DNA from 2 places in the Paenibacillus sp. GCM10027630 genome. Region 1 is predicted to be linked to the other one. Evidence: a T-box and tRNA genes for the amino acid it is inferred to sense, from the RefSeq annotation. Region 1 holds a T-box; the other holds one or more tRNA genes.
The links. The T-box of region 1 lies ahead of ACFQ0C_RS11905 (arginine--tRNA ligase). A T-box ahead of a tRNA ligase gene usually reads a tRNA of that ligase, here a tRNA-Arg.

Region 1 (8,538 bases):
TTTTTGTACTTGAAAGCAGTGTCGGCTTAATTGGCCGGTTCCATCTGAGGTTATTTTCCACTTTTGAATTCCAGCGGTGTTTTTCCTGTAACCTTTTTAAAAATTCGGCTAAAATGGGTCTGATTCGGATAACCCACACTCTCACCAACCTCATAAATTTTCATGCCGCTGTACAGCATCTGTTTAGCTTTCTCTATGCGAAATCGAGTGACATATTCACTAAAATTTTCCCCGGTATCTTTAACAAATACTTTGCTTAAATAGCTTTCGCTAACCCCCACCTGCTGACTGACCAAAGATAATGAAATCGGGGCGGCATAATGGCGCTCGATCAATTTCTTGGCCTTATCGATCAGCCTCGGAATGCTGTCGGCCGCCTTCCTTCCCGAATCCAAAACATTATAAATTTTGTGCAGCACTGCACGCAGCCAGTCATGAATCCGGGGCATCCACTCCAGTTGCTCCAATTGTTCATACGGGGAATCGGCAAGATCCAATATATCCGGCCAAGTGAAGCCTTTAGCGTGAATTAGCATGCTTAACTCTCTTAGAAGTGACTTATATTGTTGAAAAATAATTTCAGCATCAACGACCCCAATAGATTTTACAGCTTGAATCCATTTGTCGAATTCCCCCTTCCAATCTGCCGTCCCCATTTCAAGCTTATACAAGAGCTCACCGGTGCTGCATAGCGGCGAAACTGACGATTGAGAGCTTTTAAACGGACTATCCTCAGGAAAGTAAGCGTGGCCAAGTCCGTTATACAAACGAAGTGCCGCGAGTTGCCTCGCAGCATCATAGTGCTCACTCCATTGCGTCCAACCCGCACAAGGAAGCGATACCCCCATGCTGACCGATATATTCAAGTACTGTCTGAGATGATTGCTGATCGTATTCACTGTTTCGATAATTCGATGTCTCGTATGCTGCACGCTTTCGTTGACAGGATAAACCACCAATATAGCGAATTCGGCCTTATTAAAGGGGACAATGACAGATTCCGGATAGTTGGCCTCCAGTACTTGCATGATGGTAATTGAGATATACCTCAGCTTCTGCGAATCAAGATCCTTCGATTCTTCGGAAAATGTTCTATCGATCCAGATGCTTATAAGAATCTGGCGTGACTGAGACGATTCAGCCCGCCATTCCCTGATCATCCTTATTTGTTCTTCGGGCAAGCCTTCATCTTCCACAGCATGGTTTAAGGTCAGCAAAAGAGCTTGCTCCTTCATACGCTTCTGCTGAATTTTCGACTCCTGAAGCTGCTGCTCTGTTTCTTGCATATGTTCTTTCCGCTTGGCTACCGCTTTAGCAATGACAGGGGTAACCACGGATTCTTCTAAATCCTCCTTTACGATATAGTCGCTCGCCCCTAATAAAAAGGCTTTCCGCACATAATTGTAATTGGAATACGCACTGAGTACGATCACCATCGGCTTATGCTTCTCTTCCCTTTCCTTCAGCTGTTCAAGAAAAGCGATTCCGTTTAGAACCGGCATCTGCACATCCATAATCACGATGTCTACAGGATGGCGCTCCATGTACCGCAAAGCTTCTCCGCCGTTGGATACTTCCGCAACGATCTCACAATCATAGTGCTCCCAGCGTATCATTTCCCGCATCGCTATTCGAAACAACGGCTCATCATCGGCGATTAATACCCGCAGCAATTCAATCACCTCCTGAATCCAGATTCAAAGGGGCTTCTAATAAAGGCAGGCAAATATCCACCTTGGTCCCCTTACCCGGCTTGCTCACAATTTTCAGTCCATACTTAGGCCCATAATTTAATTGAATTCGCTGGTGGACGTTCTGCAGTCCCATTCCGTTGAAGCTCTCTCTCTTAGGGTATTGGGGTTCTATTTCTCCCAGCTCCGCATCCGACATGCCGACTCCATTATCTTGAATGCAAAAGCATAGAGACTCCTCGTTCAAGAACTCCCCCGTAATACTAAGCTTCCCTCTCCCCTCTGCACTCTGGAGACCGTGTATAACAGCATTTTCGATGATAGGCTGAAGCAGCAGTTTAAGAATATGAAAACTTTTCAGACGCTCTTCCACACGAATCTCAACGTCAAAGCTATCTCCATACCGTACCTTCATAATATTTAAATAATGACCCAGCAGCCCGATTTCCTCTTCGATTGTAATGTATATCCCTCCCCTGTTGAATGTAAAAGAGAGCAGTTTAGTAAGCGATTCGGTCATTTTCTGAATATGCTGGGACTTGGCCATAACCGCCATCAGCTTGATTGTATTTAACGTATTTAATAGAAAATGAGGGTTAATTTGCGATTGTAGCGCAGCAATCTCCGCGTGTTTCTTCTGCCTTTCCTTCTCTTCGACATCCAGAATCAATTCTTTCATCCGCAGCACCATCTGATTGAAGGTTTTGGACAACAAAAATATTTCCATTGGACCGCGCTCTGCGATCTGCACGTTCAAATTTCCGGTTTTCATTACATTCATTTGCTTGACCAATGAGAGAATCGGCTTAACTATGTAGGATACGATAAGGACAGAAATGAGCAGGAAAATAATTATGCCAATCGAGCCTATCCAAATGGTTTGTTCATAGACACCCTTCACCTTTTTGATAAACCGCTCGTAAGGAATGATTCGGATATACTTCCATCCTAATTTCGAAGTCAAATAAACGACGAATGATTCCTTCTGATTAATTTCAGCGACATAATAGCCCGCTTCCTCTTTCTGTGCCCTCAACAAATACGGATCTTCGAAAACCCCTTTGTAACCCTCAGTATTTCCAGACACTATGAAGGAAGCGTTTTCATTTAGAACAAGCAGTTCACCCGACTTCGATACCTGGGACTCCAGATGCTGCTGCAAAATATTGTCATTAAAAACAAACAGAATCAAATCAATATCAGCAAAGGATGGGCCGTCGTCTCCTGGGGCAACTACAGCCGTGAAGGAGGATTTCATATCCGTGTCAGCTAGAAATACTTGCTCTTGAACGTCAAATAAATGTACTTTATTTTTTGATTGCAGCATCTCGCTATACCATGGGGTTTGCCTGATTTCTTTCTCATTTAAATTAAGATTTCGCTGATAATAATAGGCTCCTTGATTTTTACGAAAAAAAACAATCGAAATCAAATCAGGCCCATAATGATGGAAATAATTGGACAATTGCTGATCAAGCTTCTGCTTATAGGTAGGGCTCTCCAATAAATCTTTAGCTGTAAGGATTTGAGAGATACTTGCGCTAACTTCATGATCTTTAAGAAGTGACGCTATCGTCTTCTTGATTCGGCCTACTTCATTATCTACAGTAGAGGAGACAAGCTCAAGTGTCGTTGTCGCACGTGAAGTGATGGTTTCCATTAAAATGGAGTGATACAAAGTCACAGATATAACGGTTATTAGAAATATCGGCAGCAAAATCATAATAAAAAATGAAACAAACATAATTTTTGATATGCTCCATCGACTGGATCGAGCACGAGAAAACCAGGCAGCTAACTTGAATAACAAATTTGCTCCTCCAATCTTGAAAAAAACCTCCGAACGCACTATATAAGTGGCCGGAGGCTTATTTTGTTATAACAAACTTTATACGTTTTCAGCGGAGCTGAACAGCTAAATCAATCTAATTGACAGTTACTGACAGATGATGCTTTTTAAAAACTTCAGTCATCTCCGCCTTTGCTTCTGCTTCATCAAGACCGTGAATCTCCAGTCTGTAGTGCTGATCGTTCAACAAAGTAATGCTTAACCCCAATATACTCTTTGCGTCTATAATTTTATTGTCTAAACAGATAACAATGCTTGATCTAAACTGGGAGGCCTTCTGATTTATTTCCACAATTGCCTTAGTATCCAAACCGCTCATCTAAATCCCTCCAATTTTAGGATGCCTTTCGCTTAAATATCGCAAAAGCCTTATAAAGCGCTTTCATTATATCATTAAATATAAAATATAATAGTTTAACCAAATTAACAATAATAACTTCATTTAGTACGTTTTGTTCATAAAATTCACGAATGCTTAATCTATAAATAGCCCCAATATATGCTACAATGGGGTTTTATTGGTTATGTGCTGTAATCTAAACTCAACACAAGGGAGCATTTGACATTTGATACCTATGCTGCACGAAATAAAAGCAACTCAACAGAAAAAGATTAGCCTTGCCACACTTTTAACAGGCTTGGTCTCCCTGTCTGTCCTTTTGACTTTAACCATTCTTCTCATAGCATCCTATCAATCAAGCAAAAAATCACTAATAGATACTACGCTCACTTTGAATCTTACAAACGCAAGCAAAATGAGTCAGACGATAGATTCTTTGTTTAAATCCATGAGGAGCAGCCTGCACAAATCCGCAATAATCTTTTCAAATATAAACTTGATGAACGCAGATGAAGTCTATTCTAATCTGGAATTGATACGTTATAGCAGCAACTATTTTAATTCCATTGCCCTGGTAGATGAAACGGGACTTGTTCGAAGTGTGTCTCCGAAATCCATCGGTACTGCAGGCAAATATATAACAACAGAAGAGGCGAAAACCGCATTGGAGTTACACAAGCCCTACCTTTCCAAGCCTTACATAGCCACAACTACCGGACGTCTTCTCGTATTTATGAGCGAGCCCATATATGATATGAACGGTACTTACCGGGGATATATTGGTGGAACTATTTATCTTCAAGAGGACAATATTTTGAATATGATTTTCGGGAGCAACCCAACCGATAAAATAGGTTCTTATTTTTATATCGTGCAATCCGACGGTCGTATATTGTTCCATCGCGACACGAATCGGATAGGCGAGGATATTAGCGCCAACCAAGTCGTTCGGAAGCTTATTCAGGGTCAAAGCGGACACGAACAAATGGTCAACTTACATGGAGAAACGTTGCTGGCAGGATACGTGAAGGTTCCGGAAAACGACTGGGGCGTAGTTGTGGTGTCGCCTATCAACGTCGTATATGACCAACTGAAACATCATATCAATGCCGTTCTTTTGTATATGATGCTTCCTTTTTTAATATTGCTGCTAGTAGTCATAGGCTTTGCACGCAAGCTGGCCAAACCCTTCGTAGGCTTGGCTGACCTCGTGAGCAAAATCGGTAGAGAAAAAGTCGAAGTCCCTGAAATAAAACACCATTGGAATAGAGAGGCGGATTTGTTAACAAAATCAATTAGGTATGCTTTATCGGATATAAAAAAACAGACGGACCAATTGACGCATGAGGCGATGACAGATCCATTAACCGGGTTAACAAACCGAAGAACGCTCGAAATCATCATGCATCAATGGATGGAGGAGCAGACCCCTTTCTCTATAATTATTATGGATATTGATAGATTTAAATCCATTAATGACACCTACGGTCATCAAGCCGGGGACGAAGTATTAAAGCATTTTGCACAAATTATTACTTCCACAGTACGGCCGGGTGATGTATGCTGTCGTTTCGGAGGTGAAGAATTTATTGCCCTTATATCGCATGCCGCTATTGATGAGGCTTTTCTTGTGGCAGAACGAATTCGCCATACGTTGGAAAAAAATATCCATCCTATCGGCCATCCTATTACGGTCTCACAGGGTATCGCACACTATCCTTCACACTCCGCGTCTGCAGAAGAGCTGATCCATATGGCCGACCAAGCCTTGTATAAGGCTAAGCAATCGGGAAGAAACCAGACCCATATAGCCAAATTTAGGTAAAATCACGGTTGATTTTTTCTGAAATGCGGGTATACTGATAAAAAGCTTTTTTATTCGAGCCATAAAATTTCATAATCCTTCGATGATTGGGACAGTAATTATTGACAATAGTTCAAGCGAGCCGGGATAGTGAGAGCCGGTACGGAGTCATTAATGAAACGGACCCATGAGATGATCTTCTGAACGGTAAGTAGGAAGATCCGGCTAAGACCGTTATCTTTGGAGTGGTTAAACCTCGGTTTAACAACAAGAGTGGTACCGCGAGTGCTGTAAGCCTTCGTCTCTTATTAGAGATGAGGGCTTTTTTGCGTTAAAAAGACTATTATTCAGGAGGGGTATTATGTTAAATCAACTGTTAGCTACTCATATTGAAGCGGCGGTAACCAAGCTGTTGGATGAGCTCGATCTTCCACAAGCTTCACCCATCAAAGTTATCATTGAACAACCATCCCATATCGAGCATGGCGATTACTCCACCAACATAGCTATGCAGCTGGCGAAGGTACTGCGCAAGCCCCCGATGCATATAGCACAGCTCCTGCAAGCAAGGCTGGAGCAGGACGGTTTCATTGAAAACAGGGTGTATAAAATCGAGATAGTCCCGCCCGGATTTATCAACCTGTTTATAAGCTGGAAGCAGTGGGCACACCATCCCCTTGCCGCAGCTGAAGTGTCCCCCGGACTTAAAGTCGTCATTGAACATACATCCATTAATCCGAATAAATCGGCGCATATCGGGCATTTAAGAAATTCCTGTATTGGCGATACATTGGTGAGGCTGCTGCAAAGAGTCGGCTATCAGGTCGAGGTTCATAACTACATCGATGACCTTGGCAATCAGCTAGCGGATACGGTTGTCGGCCTTCTTCATACTCCGCTGCAAAAGGAGCATGTCCGTTTCGGCGATTATTGCTGGGATATTTATTCTGCGATTAATAAAGAATACCAAGCTAACTCGAAGCTGACGGAACAACGCGCACATGTGCTCCACAATCTGGAGGAAGGCAACAACAATTTAGCATGGGTCGGCATGCTGGTAGCGGAACGAATTGTCCGCGAGCATATTGAGGAAATGAAGCCATTCGGAATTGATTATGATTTGTTAGTATGGGAAAGCAACATTGTCAGAGAAGGATTCTGGTCATCCGCGTTTGCGCTTTTGCAGCAAACCTCACTTTTTTATGAAGAATCGGAAGGGAAATTGGCGGGCTGCTGGGTGTTAAAACAACCGTCTTCTACAGGAGAAGAGGAGGAGTCGGAGCATAGCGCGGATAAAGTTCTAGTCCGTTCTAACGGCATCTTGACCTACACTGCCAAAGATATCGCTTATCACTTATGGAAGTTCGGGCTGCTGGAAAAAGATTTTAGGTACAAAAAGTTTAGCGAGGGCTTGTGGACAACCTATACAGCAGGCTCGAAGGAAGCATTCGGTAACGCCGATCTTGTGATCAACGTAATTGATCATAGGCAGGAATATCCGCAAATGATGGTCAAGCAGGCTCTTGAGGCATTAGGCTACTCCGAACAAGCAGCCCAGCTGCGTCATGTCAGCTATGGAGTTGTTTCCCTAAGTCCTGGATCGGCCGCAGAGCTAGGCATCGATACAACAGACAAGAAAACATCGTACGCCATGTCCGGGCGGCAAGGAATTGGCATCAAAATCTCCCATCTGCTTGATTTGATGGAAGGCGTTGTGGAAGAGAAGCGCTCGGATAAAACCGGCATCTCCAGCAGGACCATCGCAGCCGCGGCGATTCGGTACTACTTGCTTCGTTTTAACCTGCACACCGAGGTGGTATTTGATCTGCAGCAGGCTACTGAAATATCGGGTAATTCAGGCGTATATTTAATGTATTCGTATGCACGTGCCGTCAGTCTTATCAACAAAGCGGAGCAAGAGCTGCATATCGTACCGGCCGTGCCCGGGGACTTCCCTGAGATGGAGAAAGCAGAATATGCTCTGCTTAGACATCTTGCCAATTGGCAAGATACATTAATTGCCGCCAGCCGCGAGCTGACGCCAAATTCGATCTGCAGCTATGCATTCGATCTGGCAACGCTGTTTAACAACTTTTATGCTGTCTGTCCGATTCTTAAAGCGGATGATGAGAGGAAGAAATTCCGCGTGTGGCTCACCTCAATATTCAAACAAACACTAGGTGATGCTCTGAATGTTCTTGGTTTACCGGCCCCGGATCGTATGTAAACTATAGACGGCATTTAAGCCTGTAATGCTTGCCTTCTCGTCAATAGCTTGTGGATAACTACAACTGTGGATATGTTGATAATATTTTCAAAGATATGCACAATAAAGGATGGTGCTATGTTGATAATGTGGATATCCATGTGGATAAATAATCTGCCCTATCATGTAGCACCCTTCACTGAAGGTATCCTATCTATTACGTCGAATAATGTTGGATGAGGTGACTAAACATGTCAGAATCAAAAGCTCTTTGCTCCGATACAGAGCTATTCGCTGCAGCCTTGTTCCAGCTGCAAGTGTCCGTTTGGGAGCGCACGGCTGATGATATTCCTGTCAGAGTTGAGGATGGCGGTACTATTGAGCGAATTACGCCCGTCAGCGTCAAAATAAATGGAATTTATTATGTGCGAAGCGAATGTGAATTTCGAGTTGATAGGAGCGGAATTAAGTCCTAGCTTGCCCTTGTGCATCATTTTAATTTTATGGTTCGATAGATATAGAAAATAATAGTTAGCACAACGAGGGCTAGAATGACATAGATAAAGACTCCAAGATCGTTTATCTTGTCTGCTGCCACTTCTACCGATTTCCACAATAAGTAACTGAACAAGACTGCAATCTCTACCT
Region 2 (8,538 bases), on a different contig from region 1:
ATGATACGGGGTATATCGGTAAATGGCATTTGGATTTGCCGGAAGAGAACGTTTGTCCGGAGCCTGCGTCAGGCGCACGCGGATGGGATGCTTACACACCGCCTGGCTTGAAGCGGCATGGCTTTGATTTCTGGTATTCCTATGGCGCATATGATAATCATCTGGAGCCGCATTATTGGAAGGACAACGCGAATATGATTTCGGTGAAACAATGGTCCCTTGAACACGAGACAGATGTGGCATTGGAATACATTCAGAAGCACTGTGACAATGACAATCCCTTCGCCTTGTTTGTTTCATGGAATCCGCCCCATAGTCCGTTTGAATTAGTTCCGGAAACATATAAAGCTGTATATGCGGATCGTCCTTTGAAGCTGCGGCCTAACGTACAAGCAGAATCCCTTATGGCTCATACCGGAGAACCGTTCGATAGCGGAATGGAAAATCTGGAGCGATATACGCGCGATTATTTTGCTGCGATAACCGGATTGGATCAGCAGTTCGGAAGAATCCTGGATGCAGTCCGTGATCTTGGGATTGAAGGCAATACGCTTATTGTACTGTCATCTGATCACGGGGAGCTGATGGGTTCTCATGGTTTGATGGCGAAGCATTCCTGGCATGAGGAATCCGTAGGCATTCCATGTTTGATGCGCTGGCCCGGTCAGGTCAAGGAGGGACGTACATCTCTGCTTTTTAACAGTGTGGACATTATGCCTACCTTGCTGGGACTTGCTGAAATCCCGATTCCTAGCTCCGTAGAGGGAAGAGATTTTTCTAATGTAATTATCGGACAGGATGAACAAACGGATGTGAGTTCGGCTTTTCTCTGTGCCTTTCCCGGTCGTAAGGAGGTTATTGAGCAGTTTGCCAAGCAAGGGCTGGATAACCGGAAATATGGTTGGAGAGCGGTTCGTACACACCAATACACGTATGTCATTCATAGAGGTTATGAGCCTGGCGAGAAGACGCAACGGTTTCTTTATGATCTGAAAAAAGACCCTTACCAGCTTGATCCATTAATCGTTACAGAGGCGTCGAGCGACGAGGTGACAGTAGAGCTGGAGCGGGAGCTTCAAGCTTGGCTGTTAAAAACAGGCGACCGATTCGAACTATACTAACGAAATGAAGGTGTCAGACGATGATGTGGAAAACAGCTATTGAAGATGCGATAGATAAAATAAGAAATAACATTACTAAGTTCGGAGATGCTTATCCTCATGTGGGGCAGCAAGGCAGATACAGTGGACATTTAAATGCGAATCAGGAATGGACCTCAGGATTTTGGCCGGGGATGCTCTGGCTCGCTTACGAATATACGAAGGATCCGTTATTCCGCGATGCTGCAGTTAAAACGGTGGAGAGCTTTAGCAACAGACTCCGAACAAATGATTCTATTGATCATCACGATATTGGTTTTCTGTATTCGCTATCGTCCAAAGCTCAATGGATCATCGAAAAGGATGAGGCGGCCAAGGAGCTTACATTGAAGGCGGCGGATAAGCTGATGTCCCGTTGGAGGGCCAAGGGGCAGTTTATCCAAGCATGGGGACCTCTAGGTGATAAGGAACAGGGAGGCAGAATCATCATAGATTGTTTGATGAACTTGCCTCTCCTTTATTGGGCTTCACAAACGACAGGTGATGATAGTTATGCGAAGGCAGCTGTGATTCATGCGGAGAAGAGTATGCGATATTTGGTTAGGGGAGATGATTCGAGCTATCATACCTTTCATTTTGACCAAGAAAGCGGGGAACCTCTTGGAGGCTCAACCGCGCAAGGTTATCGCAATGGATCAACGTGGACAAGAGGGCAGGCGTGGGGAGTATATGGGTTTGCACTATCATACAGATATACGCGTGACCCGTTATATTTGGAAACGTCTAAAAGGATGGCAAAGTACTTCCTGCGGCATCTGCCAGAGGATCAGGTTGCACTCTGGGATATCGATGTGCCGAGTGATCCCGTGCCCTATCGTGACAGTTCTGCTTCGGCCATCGTCTGTGCCGGCTTATTGGAGCTTATAGAGCTGCTGCCTTCCGATGATATTGACCGCGATGAATTGCAGCAAGGATTGGAACGGTCCATGACATCACTTATGACGAAGTATGCGACTATAGGAAATAGGGATTCCGAAGGATTACTCCAGCATGGTTCCTATAGTGTAAGAGGCGGAAATGCACCGGATGACTTCATGATTTGGGGAGATTATTACTATTTGGAGGCGCTTCTTAGACTGGAACGGGGAATGAAAGGGTATTGGTATGAATCCTGACAAGGTAATGATAGCCCAGTGGGTAGAAGGATGGCTTTATCAACATCGCCATAGGCGAAGCGAAATGCCATTGAGGACTGTCCAATGAAAGAAATGACACAGAAACGGCCTAATATTGTTTTTATTCTATCCGACGATCAGGGAGCTTGGGCGATGGGATGTGCCGGTAATTCAGAGATTCGAACTCCGAATTTGGATCGGATTGCTTCGGAGGGAATGAGGTTTTCAAGCTTCTTTTGCACCTCCCCGGTTTGCTCACCGGCACGAGCTTCTTTGTTGACAGGACGAATTCCTTCCCAGCATGGAGTTCATGATTGGATTTGCGAAGATCCGGCAGGAGCTGAATCCCCGGAGTATTTACAGGGACAAATTGGTTACACCGATATTCTGAAGGCTAATGGTTATCATTGCGGGATAAGTGGCAAATGGCATCTTGGCAATAGCTTTCAGGCTCAGAAAGGGTTCTCATACTGGTATGTTCATCAAAGCGGTGGAGGCCCCTACTATAACGCTCCAATGATTAGCAATGGACAACTGCATCATGAGGAAGGGTATGTTACGGATGCAATCACGGATGGCGCACTTCGGTTTCTTGATAAGGTGGACGACTCCCAGCCGTTTTATTTAAGTGTTCACTACACAGCGCCCCACAGTCCATGGGTGAATAATCACCCGAAGGATATAGTCGATTCATATGAGGATTGTCCTTTTACAAGCTGTCCCCAAGAACAACCGCATCCGTGGGCGATTAAAACAACGCCGTGGGGGGATGATACGAAGCAAAATCTGCAAGGCTATTTTGCCGCAGTGACGGCTATGGATCAAAATATCGGACGGATCCTCGACAAGCTGGATAATATGGAAGTGCGCGAAAAGACTTTGATATGCTTTATGAGCGATAATGGGTTTAGCTGCGGTCATCATGGGTTCTGGGGGAAGGGGAACGGCACGTTCCCGCAAAATATGTACGATAGCTCGGTGAAAGTACCGGCTTTATTCAGTCAGCCCGGACGCATACCACAAGGGATCGTCTGTGATGAGTTGGTTAGTGGTTACGACTTTATGCCGACCTTGTTGGAGTATGTTGGTTTGGAAAAGCCGGAGCATGCCGATATATTACCAGGCAAAAGCTTTGTGCCGCTGCTCTTGGGTGAACAGAGTGCCAATGAAAATCCAATTGTTGTTTTTGATGAGTATGGTCCTGTGAGAATGATTCGCACTAAAGAGTGGAAGTACGTGCATCGATATCCGGACGGTCCGCATGAACTGTATGATTTACTTCACGATCCGGAGGAAATTTATAATCTAATTGATTGTAAGACGCAAGCAGAGAAAATTAGCGAAATGAAAGCCTGTCTTGAAAGCTGGTTTGTACGCTATGTTGATCCTGTGTTAGACGGGATGAAAGAGCCGGTGAGCGGAAACGGGCAACTGAATTTGATCGGCCCAGCTGGGAATGGGGAGAAAGCTTTTTAATAGCTTGAAGAGAAGGCAGATAGGGTAAATTGAAATAGTGGTTTGAGCGAAACAATTAAAAGGGTAGATAAATAATTTCATTTGATCTGCTCTTTTAATTTATTATTGACTAACGGTGGCTTGTTTTATTCCACATCATAATTAAAAGGCTGAGCGTTTTCGACCTGCCATGGAGCTGAATAACGACCTGTGGATACTAGCTTGGAAAATTTCTTTGAAAAACATTTGCATTTCGTTAAGAATCCTGATATATTACTACTTGTCGCTAATTTAGCAGAGCGGAAATTACTAGCTCCATATTAGTCATTGGATCTAGCGATTGACCGTGAGGGTGGAAGTCCCTCTACGCGAGTTCTTGTTTGCGGAAGTGGCTCAGCGGTAGAGCATCGCCTTGCCAAGGCGAGGGTCGCGGGTTCGATTCCCGTCTTCCGCTCCAATTATTAAATTTATATGTTGCTTTATTGATGGAATTGTGTTAAAGTATTACATGTGTCTTTGAGAGACTTATTGTTATGCGGAAGTGGCTCAGCGGTAGAGCATCGCCTTGCCAAGGCGAGGGTCGCGGGTTCGATTCCCGTCTTCCGCTCCAATAGCATAAGCCGGTATGGCGGAATTGGCAGACGCGCGCGACTCAAAATCGTGAGGGAAACCGTGGGGGTTCAAGTCCCTCTATCGGCACCATATTACTTCGGGATGTAGCTCAGCTTGGTAGAGCACCTGGTTTGGGACCAGGGGGTCGCATGTTCAAATCGTGTCATCCCGACCATTTTTAAGTTTGTTAATATGCAAGCGGGTGTAGTTCAATGGTAGAACTCCAGCCTTCCAAGCTGGTAGCAGGGGTTCGATTCCCCTTACCCGCTCCATTTTATGTTTCAGTAGCTCAGCTGGATAGAGCAACGCCCTTCTAAGGCGTCGGTCGGGGGTTCGAATCCCTCCTGGGACGTTAGTCAAAAGCCACTAGTGGCTTTTTTTGCGTTTCAGGAGGCTGATGAGAACTCCCGACGAGGGGGGACGTCGAAGCCCGTAGCCATCTTAGTTCGATGGCTACGCAAAGTCTCGCCCATAGGGCGAGCATCCCTCCTGGGACGTTAGTCAAAAGCCACTAGTGGCTTTTTTTGCGTTTCAGGAGGCTGATGAGAACTCCCGACGAGGGGGGACGTCGAAGCACGTAGCCATCTTAGTTCGATGGCTACGCAAAGTCTCGCCCATAGGGCGAGCATCCCTCCTGGGACGTTAGTCAAAAGCCACTAGTGGCTTTTTTGCGTTTCAGGAGGTTGATGAGAACCCCCGACGAGGGGGGACGTCAAAGCACGTAGCCATCTTAGTTCCGATGGCTACGCGAAGTCTCGCCCATAGGTCGAGCATCCCTCCTGGGACGTAAGTCAAAAGCCACTAGTGGCTTTTTTGCGTTTCAGGAGGCTGATGAGAACCCCCGACGAGGGGGGACGTCGAAGCCCGTAGCCATCTTAGTTCCGATGGCTACGCGAAGTCTCGCCCGTAGGGCGAGCATCCCTCCTTGGACGTTTTTTGACACCAGAATTTTAGAAGGTAGAGGTATGGACTCGAACCTATCGAGGCAAATAGATTTCGATGAGCACACGGGTCATCGATCCGGTACGGATAGCCAACCCTATATACAGTATAGGGAAAGGCTCTATTTTGAGGGGAGAGGAATCCATCATAGGCTATGTCTTTGGATCATCTAACATGAATCACGCTGACTAACGGAACATCAAGCCTCTATTGTTTGAAAATCCATCCGATTTCATGAAGTCGCGGAACTACGATGCGTTATTCCGACTTTAATAGACAGAAATGCCATATTTTAAGCAAATAAGAGATCCTAGTTCCGTTTTAGTTGAATATTAGCGTTAAAACGATGAAATAGCGTACCTCATTTCCTTAAGAGAGTGATTTGCAGCTAGGGGATGAAGACACGCCACCGCATTAGCTTTGAAGGTACATAGGGGATACAACAAGCTGATGAGAACTCCCGACGAGGGGGGACGTCGAAGCACGTAGCATAGTTCCGATGGCTACGCGAAGTCTCGCCCATAGGGCGAGTATCCCTCGTGGGACGTTAGTCAAAAGCCACTAGTGTTTTTTTTTGTGTTTCAGGAGGCTGATGAGAACCCCCGACGAGGACGTCGAAGCGCGTAGCCATCTTAGCCTGCCAAGGGTTTGTATTACATGACGATACGTAATGAAATCATATTTCCTCGTAACCAATGGAAAATGTAAGCGGTTTATTGTTGCTATAATAATTTTGCAGGTAAAATTTGAATCGATTAAGGAGTGAATTACATTGACAAATTTATTCGGAAAGGGACGGCTGCAAGGAACAAATTCAAACGATCGCTTGGTATGCTTGGAATTACTGCAGCAATGCTGGTTTCCATGATCAACCCGGTTGCGGCTGCAACAAGGACCATTAATTGCAGTGATGTCACCTGTTTGAAAAACGCGCTAACAAACGCCAAGGCGGGCGATGATATCGTATTGGCCGCCGGTACGACCTTTAAAGATAAATTCGTAGGTACGGCGAGTGGCACCTCCAGTAATCCGATTACTATACGCAGTGCAAGCACAAGCAGCCTTGCAGTGTTGAACGGTGGAGGAACTGGAAGCGGCTACGGCCTCCAAATTACGGGGAATTACTGGGTCATCAAAAATGTAAAGGTAACGAATTCGCAAAAGGGAATTATGCTGGACAACTCCAATAACACCGTAATTGATAACGTAGAGGTCTACAACGTAGGACAAGAAGCGGTTCATTTCCGTGATGGCAGCTCGAACAATGTTATCAAAAACTCCAAAATACATGATACGGGCCTGGCAGATCCGGAATTTGGCGAAGGCGTCTATGTTGGATCGGATAAGGGCAAGTGGAGCACCTATGCAAAGGAGGCGGATAACAACCGTATCACCAACCTGACCTTCGGTCCGAATGTGAGCGCAGAGCATGTGGATATCAAAGAGGGCACTACGGGGACCATTGTTGAGAACAGCACCTTTAACGGCACGGGAATCAGCGGAGCTAATTATGCGGACAGCTTTATTGATGTCAAAGGAAATGATGTGATCATTCGTAAAAACACAGGCAATCGGAATAATAATAGCAAAATTGTCGATGCATTCCAGGTACATCAGCAGGTATCCGGTTGGGGCTTGAACGCTCAATTCCTGGATAATACATTGAATTTGAACACTGCTACGCCATATGTTGTCAATGCTGCCAGTGGCACAACAGCTAAAGCTAGTGGAAATGTACGAGTACCTTCCGGCAATATGTATACAGGCAGTGTAAAATAAGTAGTGTAAAATAAAATATTAGGCCAGACAAAGACCTGCTTTCCATGGCTGAAAGCGGGTCTTTGTCTGGCCTAAGTGAGCTAGGACAGTTCTCCGGTTATCCCGGGACCGGCCGTTTGTGCGGCGCGATAAGAGGAAGGCGTGATTCCGAACTTTTCCTTAAACACCTTGCAGAAATAAGAAAAATTATCGAATCCGACCTCTACTCCGATGCTTCGAATTGGCTGTTCTGTCAATTTGAGCATCATAGCGGCCTGTCTTAGCCTTCTGGAGGTAATATATTCCGAGAGAGCGGTGCCTGTTTCCTTCCGGAATAAATAAGACAAATGATTAGGAGATAGATGGACGAGCCTGGCTAGCGTCTGCAGCTCGAATTTATCGGAGAAGTGACCTTCGACCCAGTCTAAAATTTGCTTGATGGCGGGAGAAATTCGCTCGTAGTATTCTATATGGGGTCCTGTGGAGCCGCCTAAACGGCGGTTGCTATGCTCATAAACTTGCTGGAGATAATGCAGAATTTGAAGCAGAACCAGAGTGTTTTCTTCCATGCTGTAAGACGCGTTCGATCGTTGGCCGAACCTCGCGGCTACACCTGAGAAATAGTCGCTTACCTCGGCGGGGTTTGGCACTTGTACAACTTGAGGGGAGTGGGAGTTTTTCCATAAAGTTTCTATAAAGCGTACCAGGAAGTCGAAAGGCTTGAAATAATCCCACAGCAGGGCAGGCTCGAATAAAAACATGGAACGGATGTAAGGGTTTTCGGCATTAATATTCATTTGTACCTGGTGCTGCTGATAGGGCTTGTAATATAAAAGAGTTCCCGGTTGGATAATGTACCTTTGTTGATTTAGTACAACATGGCCACATCCTTCATGAACATAGATAATTTCAAGTCCTGGATGGGAATGCCTCACTTCCCGGAAGCTTGCGGTGCGGTCGAGTGTCAAGGAGATTTGTGCTGGAAAACGGGTTATATTCAAGTAATTATCGATTCGCATGACAATACCCCCAAAAATCAAGTCATAACGAAAATAAATCCTAATGCCGCTATAAGCGAATTGTAAGAAGGACAAATAAATGCAAACGATTACAATCCAATAATAACCATTTTGAATTTCCAGACAAGGATTTTTTTTATGTGTTTTTGTTATTTTATTAGGTTTACACAAGAAAAAGAAATATAACTCCCTGTGACTATTCCCTCCATGGCTCTAGGCCTCAGTCGGGGCCGCGGCCTAAGGCATAGATGTTCATGTAACGGCGTTTTTTAAATGATACCGACAAGTGACTTTCTTGAGTTTCAGACTAAGATAATTTCCCAAGACCGATTCCATCGTACTGAAAGCCAAGCTCCTGCAATGTTTTCTTATCCAGGAAATTTCGGGTATCCAAAATATAAGGATGCCTCATGGATAGGAAAATTTTCGGCCAATCGAGCTTTATGTAACACTCCCAGTGTGTTAACAAAACCAATC

Region 2: it encodes a tRNA-Arg, which carries the amino acid that the T-box ahead of ACFQ0C_RS11905 (arginine--tRNA ligase) is inferred to sense. The anticodon was not compared.

The regions. Positions count from the first base shown of each region.
Region 1 is NZ_JBHTGY010000026.1:30,182-38,719, reverse strand. Features, by position in the region: gene ACFQ0C_RS11925 (response regulator transcription factor) at 51-1,673, opposite strand; gene ACFQ0C_RS11920 (sensor histidine kinase) at 1,675-3,435, opposite strand; gene ACFQ0C_RS11915 (HPr family phosphocarrier protein) at 3,617-3,859, opposite strand; gene ACFQ0C_RS11910 (sensor domain-containing diguanylate cyclase) at 4,116-5,705, shown strand; T-box leader at 5,779-5,993, shown strand; gene ACFQ0C_RS11905 (arginine--tRNA ligase) at 6,046-7,911, shown strand; gene ACFQ0C_RS11900 (hypothetical protein) at 8,142-8,366, shown strand; gene ACFQ0C_RS11895 (DUF1648 domain-containing protein) at 8,381-8,538, opposite strand, start outside.
Region 2 is NZ_JBHTGY010000009.1:7,831-16,368, forward strand. Features, by position in the region: gene ACFQ0C_RS04560 (sulfatase family protein) at 1-1,121, shown strand, start outside; gene ACFQ0C_RS04565 (glycoside hydrolase family 88 protein) at 1,145-2,275, shown strand; gene ACFQ0C_RS04570 (sulfatase family protein) at 2,360-3,751, shown strand; tRNA gene ACFQ0C_RS04575 (tRNA-Gly) at 4,113-4,187, shown strand; tRNA gene ACFQ0C_RS04580 (tRNA-Gly) at 4,266-4,340, shown strand; tRNA gene ACFQ0C_RS04585 (tRNA-Leu) at 4,350-4,432, shown strand; tRNA gene ACFQ0C_RS04590 (tRNA-Pro) at 4,441-4,517, shown strand; tRNA gene ACFQ0C_RS04595 (tRNA-Gly) at 4,541-4,614, shown strand; tRNA gene ACFQ0C_RS04600 (tRNA-Arg) at 4,621-4,694, shown strand; gene ACFQ0C_RS04605 (right-handed parallel beta-helix repeat-containing protein) at 6,047-7,063, shown strand; gene ACFQ0C_RS04610 (AraC family transcriptional regulator) at 7,144-8,061, opposite strand; gene ACFQ0C_RS04615 (UDP-glucose dehydrogenase family protein) at 8,369-8,538, opposite strand, start outside.